2 regions of the Paenibacillus sp. FSL R10-2778 genome follow, and region 1 is predicted to be linked to the other one. Evidence: riboswitches for the same ligand, from Rfam matches in the RefSeq annotation. Region 1 holds a riboswitch; the other holds the start of a gene.
What was found. A riboswitch is a leader RNA that binds a small molecule or an ion and turns the genes downstream of it on or off. The one in region 1 is predicted to bind preQ1.

Region 1 (3,423 bases):
GTATTCGCAAGCGGTGAGTATATTGTACTTGAGGCCAAATTTGCTATGACTTCCGGTGATGTTTTAACGATCAAGGCAAAAATGGATGAACTAACTTATTTACGTGAATCGAAGCAACCGCTTGAGTATCCATCCTGTGGGAGTGTGTTTAAGCGGCCTCCAGGCCGTTTTGCAGGTCAGTTAATTCAAGAGAGCGGCTTACAGGGTACAAGAATCGGCGGTGCTGAGGTATCCAAGAAGCATGCGGGATTTATTGTGAATGCAGATAATGCAACAGCCAGTGATTACATCGGGCTAATCCACCATGTAAGAGCGACTGTGAAGGATAAATTCGGTGTAGAGCTGGAAACGGAAGTGGAGATCATTGGAGAAGAATAAATGATAAGCAAAAAGAGCCCGCAGATCGCTGTGGGCTCTTTTTGCTTATCATAATCATGTTCGTTTAATCTACTGAAAGGGTGTAATTAGCTCTGTCCGTAGTTATTTCTGCCTTGCGGTCGGCTAAGTCTACGATTTGAAGACCTTCAACAGCTAAATCATAAGTGGATTGTGGCAGGGATACCAGTTCACCATCGGCGTTAAGTGTGCTGCCGAAACCTCTTAATATCAGTGCACTTCCAAGATATTCATCAATTACGTCGTCTGCACTGCGGAAATCTACGGCCTCTAAATTGAAATGAACTTTATCCAGATCACGAAGTTCTTTCTTTTCAATAGCGATTGTTTCATTCAAATGATTGTTAAGCCAATCCATAAGCTGCTGTATACTTTGTTCCATAAAATGCTCCCACCCTTAGCTCGAAGATTATTATGAATAAGTTACCCCTTTCTTAGGATTTGAATCCTTTTTTTTGCCACATCTTAATTAACCATATGAATAGTTCATGTGATTAAAAAGAAATCCGCGATCAAATTGCCGTGGTTTTTGAGCTTCCTAATCTCTACATACGCAGGTCTATCCACGTTAATCTGGTGTTATTTGCTGATCTGTATAAGATAACAGTAAAGAGTAGAACTTGTCAGGAGCGGGCTACCCATGGTATAGTTCAAGACGCAATATGCTTTAAGAAGAAGTCTGCGCTAAGTTGTGCAGGAGAGGTTCGCGAACTCCCTCTATAAAAAACTAAGAATATATTAAACAGTACAAGCGGTTGCTGTCCTTTATCCGGATGTTGCTTCCGTTTCTTCTTAGTGGAGCCAAGTTTTCGAAATCTCGTTCTTCTTTCCATTACCGGCCAAGGCCGAAGGAAAAGAGAGGGGTTTTTTGTCGTGTCAGAAGGAAGATTGAAAGAGGAAATGCAAGAAGTTACTTTGCTTGGTAATCAGGGAACACAGTACAAGTTTGGTTATGATCCAGACATTCTGGAGGTGTTTGATAACAAACATCCCGGGCGTGATTATTTTGTTAAATTCAACTGCCCTGAGTTCACTAGCTTGTGTCCTGTAACGGGTCAGCCGGATTTTGCCACGCTGTATATTTCGTATATTCCTGAACAAAAAATGGTGGAATCCAAATCATTAAAGCTGTATCTGTTTAGCTTCCGCAACCATGGTGATTTTCATGAGGACTGTGTCAACATTATTATGAATGATCTGATCTCTCTGATGGATCCGCGTTACATTGAGGTATGGGGCAAGTTCACTCCGCGCGGAGGCATTTCAATTGATCCTTATTGCAACTATGGAAGACCGGGTACGAAGTATGAGGCGATGGCGGAACACCGCTTAATCAATCACGACCTCTATCCAGAAAAAGTGGACAACCGCTAAATTCCAACTTGTGATAAGGAGAGATTCATATGAACAAAAAAGCACTCGTCGTATTCAGCGGCGGACAAGATAGCACCACTTGCCTGGTTTGGGCATTGCAGCAGTATGAGGAAGTGCAGGTAGTTACTTTCAACTATAATCAACGTCATGCGGCTGAAATCGAAGTTGCAACAGCGATAGCAGCTAAGTTTAATGTAAAACAGCATATTCTTGATCTGGGGCTGCTCAATCAGCTGGCACCCAATGCACTTACCCGTCAGGATATAGATATCGTGGCTGGTGAAGGAGATGAGCTTCCAAGTACTTTCGTTGATGGACGGAATTTGTTGTTTTTATCTTTTGCCGCAATATTAGCTAAACAACTGGGGTACTCCCATATCGTCACTGGGGTTTGCCAAACGGACTTTAGCGGTTATCCGGACTGCCGTGATGTTTTTGTGAAATCATTGAATGTTACGCTGAACTTATCTATGGACTATGAGTTTGCGATCCACACTCCCCTAATGTGGCTGGATAAAAAAGAAACGTGGAAAATGGCCGATGAACTGGGGTATTTTGATTATGTTCGCGAACACACACTGACCTGTTACAACGGTATTATTGGCAGTGGCTGCGGTACTTGTCCAGCCTGTCTATTGCGTCAGCGTGGTCTTGAGCAATATGAGGTGGAGAGAATGGAGGCCGGTTCTTAATGCTTAACGAGGTTTCAGTCTGCAAAATATTTACGTTCGACGCGGCACACCAGTTAGTGGGACACAAAGGGAAATGCAGCAACCTGCACGGACATACTTATAAGCTCGAAGTAGTGCTTAAGGGCAAACCTATGGCCGCGGAAGGCCACTCGGATGAAGGTTTCGTCATTGATTTCAGCGATATCAAAATGACAGTACAACAAAGCCTTGTAGATCGTTTAGATCACGCTTTTCTTGCTATGGGAAATGAAGCTGTGTTAGAAACGTTAACGAATACGGGCTCCAAAGTAGCCTTGTTGTCTTTCCGCACCACAGTGGAGAATATGTCTTCATATATTGCCTATAAGCTTAAGCAAGCAGGGTTGCCTTTGTACTCGGTAAAGCTATGGGAGACTCCAACCTCTTGGGCAGAGGTGCTGGCTGAAGATGTTCCGGATGAAGGGCCATCCTACCGTTTGTATGGAGGCTGTGATTGTGAGTAAGATTCCTGTAATTGAAATGTTCGGTCCAACTATTCAAGGCGAAGGTGCGGTAATTGGAGTGAAGACGATGTTTGTCCGCACCTATGGCTGCGATTATCGCTGCGGCTGGTGTGACTCCGCTTTTACTTGGGATGGTACGGCTAAGAATAAGGTTCGCATGATGGAAGCAGAAGAAATCATAAATGAATTATTGGCGTTAGCTGGAGATAATTTCGACTGTGTTACGATTTCAGGCGGTAATCCTGCCTTGATTGGTGAAGGAATGGGTACCTTCATCAACCTGCTTCATGAGCGTGGAATAAAAGCAGCGATAGAAACTCAGGGGAGTAAATGGCAGGATTGGTTCAATGACGTGGATGTGCTGACAATCAGTCCTAAACCTCCAAGCTCAGGAATGACAACGAATTGGGAAATGCTAGATAACATCATGAGGAAGATGGAGAAACTGGGTCGTTCTACGCATAGCTTGAAGGTCGTAG
Region 2 (3,423 bases), 2.3 Mb from region 1:
CTCATTCGGCAATTGATGGTAGCCTAAAAATATCATATCACTACGCACATATAGCTGCCCAATCTCCCCAGGAGGGACTTCCCGGAACTGGTCATCACGAATGGAAATTTGCACCCCGGGATAAGGTTTGCCTACAGAGGTCGGATTATGCTCGGTCAGAACATCCAAATAACTAATATAGCTCGCTTCTGAAGAACCGTAGGATTCATAAAGCCGCGCTCCACCAAACACTTCCATGCCCCTTTTCTTGGACAACCCCGACCACTTTGCACCTGAGCTAATAATCGCATCAATCTGTATCTGCCCAGGTACAGCCTGCTGCATCATGGATTCGATCATTGTTGGTACGATGAACAGCACCACGCCCGGAATTTGCTGGCACAGCTCTAACACCTGCGTGGCACTAAATTTTTGTGTGATATGAAAGGTTGCTCCATCATATAGACTCTGCATTACGGCGAATAAGGATAGGGAATGCACAAATGGACCTGGTGCCAAAACATCCTTCATAGCGTCCAATTCAAAAGCAATATTCGAGACCTCAAAGCTTTTTAACCATGATAAATGGGTACGCATATAACCTTTGGGCAATCCGGTTGTGCCTGACGTAAAGCCAATAAATAATAATTCATTCGTCTCATCCAACTCAGCCTCCGGCTTCAGGGCAGCCAGCCACTGATCATAGGAACCTGTTCGTTCATTTGAGAAGGTCAGCGTTGGGATCGTTTGATCCTTGAAAACCAGATTCTTTGCGGTTTCCAGCTCGGCAAAAATCATTGTCGGCTGGCACTGCTCTATAATAACCTGCAGTTCATTAGCACTCCATTTGGGATCTAAGGGAATGGGAACACAGCCCGCATAAATCGCCCCCAAAAAAACCTCAACAAATTCAATACGATTCGTAGATAAAATCGCGATTTTGTCATGCCTCAGACCCTTTTGCTGTAAGCCATTCGCGATTCTCCGCATCGTTTTTACTAATGTGGCATAGGTATGACTTGCTTGGTCATGGGTTAAGGCAATGCTGTCGGGCTGCTGTGCTGCATGACGCAGTATAGGAACTACTAGATTCATCCTGATCACACCTATTCGTAATTTCTGTGACTACCGATTATATACATTCTCTTCAATCGGACTGCCCCGCAAGTCCAGCCCAAACTAAAGGATATGTGATAAGCGCCGGCGCTCCTGTTAAACTAACCCGCTAGAATTGCTACGATAGCTTATTTTAGCTTTATATTATTTTTATGTACACATCTTTCATGTAACGATTAAGTCCATCTTACAACGAAAAAACAGCCAGCACGCATCGATTATGATCGGTACGCGCTGGCTGTATTGTTGTTTAGTCCTTCTTTTGAACGGATGATGGTGAACCCTCTTCAGCAAAAGTAAAGGTTCGGGCGATATATAAGATAGGTGTGCTTACTGCGGTTAGTAAGAACTTCGCTAGATAAGTCGTAAGCAAAATTTCAAGCCATACATTCCAGTCATACAAGCCCGCAAACGCAATGGTACAGAAAATAAGTGTATCCACAAAGGAGCTAATCATCGTACTACCGTTGGAACGAATCCACAGCTGACTTGAGGTGCTGTAATATTTACGAATCCAAGAGTACAACCGAACATCTAGGAACTGACTAATGAAGTAAGCAGTAAGACTACCCAAAGCTAGTCGAGGCATCAGCCCAAAAATCGTCTCCAAAGAAGACTGAGCGATATCGGTCTCCTGCGGCTTAAATACTAATACCATCTGCATAATGACTGTAGTCATAAGCAAGGTGAAGAAACCAAACCAGACCGCTTTACGTGCTTCCGCTCTTCCGTACTTCTCATTAAGTAAATCGCTGGTCATATATAAAGTGACATACATCGTATTTCCGAGTGTCATCACAATATCAAATGGCATAGCAATCGTCTTAGCTACCTGAATGTTAGCAATTACAGTAGCAATACCTACCCAGGCATACATTCCACTTTTCCCGAACAAGCGGTAACAGAGTAGAAAAAAAGCAAAATTGACAATAACAAATAAAACTCCCCACAGCAAATTAAACATATTACTGAAATTCCTCCTAGTTTTGTTTACGCGGGATGGTTACGAACCGCGGCTTACAATATTAAATTTCGGAACAAAACATTAATACTCTATCACAATAGCGCTTAACAATCCATAAAAATAATATTTTTATATGAAATTGGTAGTTCCATTTCTTTTTTTTCGCCAATTATCTAAAATAGTCAGCAATAATTCATTTTTTTCAGAAAAAAATGCTCTATAGGACAAAACTTTCACTATTCATCCAGAGGTTAATTCTATAGAATAGTATCAAACACCTTATTCCCGATCCATTTAGTAGAAATATGACATAACTATGGAATATATCTCGGGTCGCCAATTTCCAGCAGTTGGCATGGAGTATCTAGTGAAGACCAAAAAAGAAATGACCTCACCGTCCATAAAAAAAGGAGAGAACGATATGTTTCGTATCAAGCATTCGATCAGTCGCAAATTTACGCGTTTATTATTTGTTGTTCTGTTGCTCACGTCTCTTTTGTTAAGCACCAGCTTCTATTTTATCTCTATCAGTATCTTCAACAGCTATGTTATGCCGCAGATTAACAAAATCCTTACTGCCGCTGCTCAGGACGTATATAAGAATCTCAACGTAATGCACGCCCAGCAAACCCTAAATAAGAACGATCAGTCTGCCACCAATCTCGAGTTCTATTTTCAGGAAAAGAGGAAACAACATGGAGTGGAAACCATTTTTCTGGTCAATCTGAAGGGAAAAGAAGCTGAGATTCTATCCGCAGATCACGATGCAAAATTGCAACGGGCAGAAAGTGTCACCGTATCTTCTGCAATGCAACAAGCCTCTAAAGGAAAAACTGGACTAAGCGATACATATAGCGACGCACATGGTATACATAAAACAGCTTATATCGGTATTCCCGGAAGTACGATGGTTATCGGTGTAAGCAGTGACGTAAGCTTCATTCAAGAAAAAACAGACAGTATTCTATGGACAAGTGCCGGAATCACACTTCTGACGTTGATCATCGGCCTAACTGGTGCATGGTTCATGAGTGTGCGTATAACACGTCCAATCTCAAAACTGGCAGCTTATAGTGCCCGGCTCGCAGAGGGAGATTTCACCGAAGAATTATCAGTTAAAGGAAATGACGAAGTTGCACAGTTGTCCGTAAGCTTCCAAGCGATGACCCAACGCCTGAAAGAAATGATTGGACATGTACTGGTAACCTCTAATACTGTCGTTGCGGATTCCAACTCTTTAAAAGAACGTGTTGAGGTTCTCAATAATATGGCGGAACACTCCAGCTCATCGGTAGTAGAAATCGGCAAAGGTAGTACGACTATCGCTAGCAGTGCATCAGATAACTCGAGAGCAATGGAAGAAA

Region 2: linked by a shared signal. The riboswitch ahead of NST40_RS06060 (queuosine precursor transporter) and the one ahead of queF (preQ(1) synthase) in region 1 are both predicted to bind preQ1.

Annotation. Positions count from the first base shown of each region.
Region 1 is NZ_CP151956.1:3,700,543-3,703,965, reverse strand. It holds gene murB (UDP-N-acetylmuramate dehydrogenase) at 1-378, shown strand, start outside; gene NST40_RS16350 (hypothetical protein) at 443-778, opposite strand; PreQ1 riboswitch class I at 1,090-1,133, shown strand; gene queF (preQ(1) synthase) at 1,297-1,770, shown strand; gene queC (7-cyano-7-deazaguanine synthase QueC) at 1,800-2,462, shown strand; gene NST40_RS16335 (6-carboxytetrahydropterin synthase) at 2,462-2,944, shown strand; gene queE (7-carboxy-7-deazaguanine synthase QueE) at 2,937-3,423, shown strand, end outside.
Region 2 is NZ_CP151956.1:1,378,618-1,382,040, reverse strand. It holds gene NST40_RS06065 (AMP-binding protein) at 1-1,074, opposite strand, end outside; gene NST40_RS06060 (queuosine precursor transporter) at 1,346-2,059, opposite strand; PreQ1 riboswitch class I at 2,070-2,115, opposite strand; gene NST40_RS06055 (methyl-accepting chemotaxis protein) at 2,481-3,423, shown strand, end outside.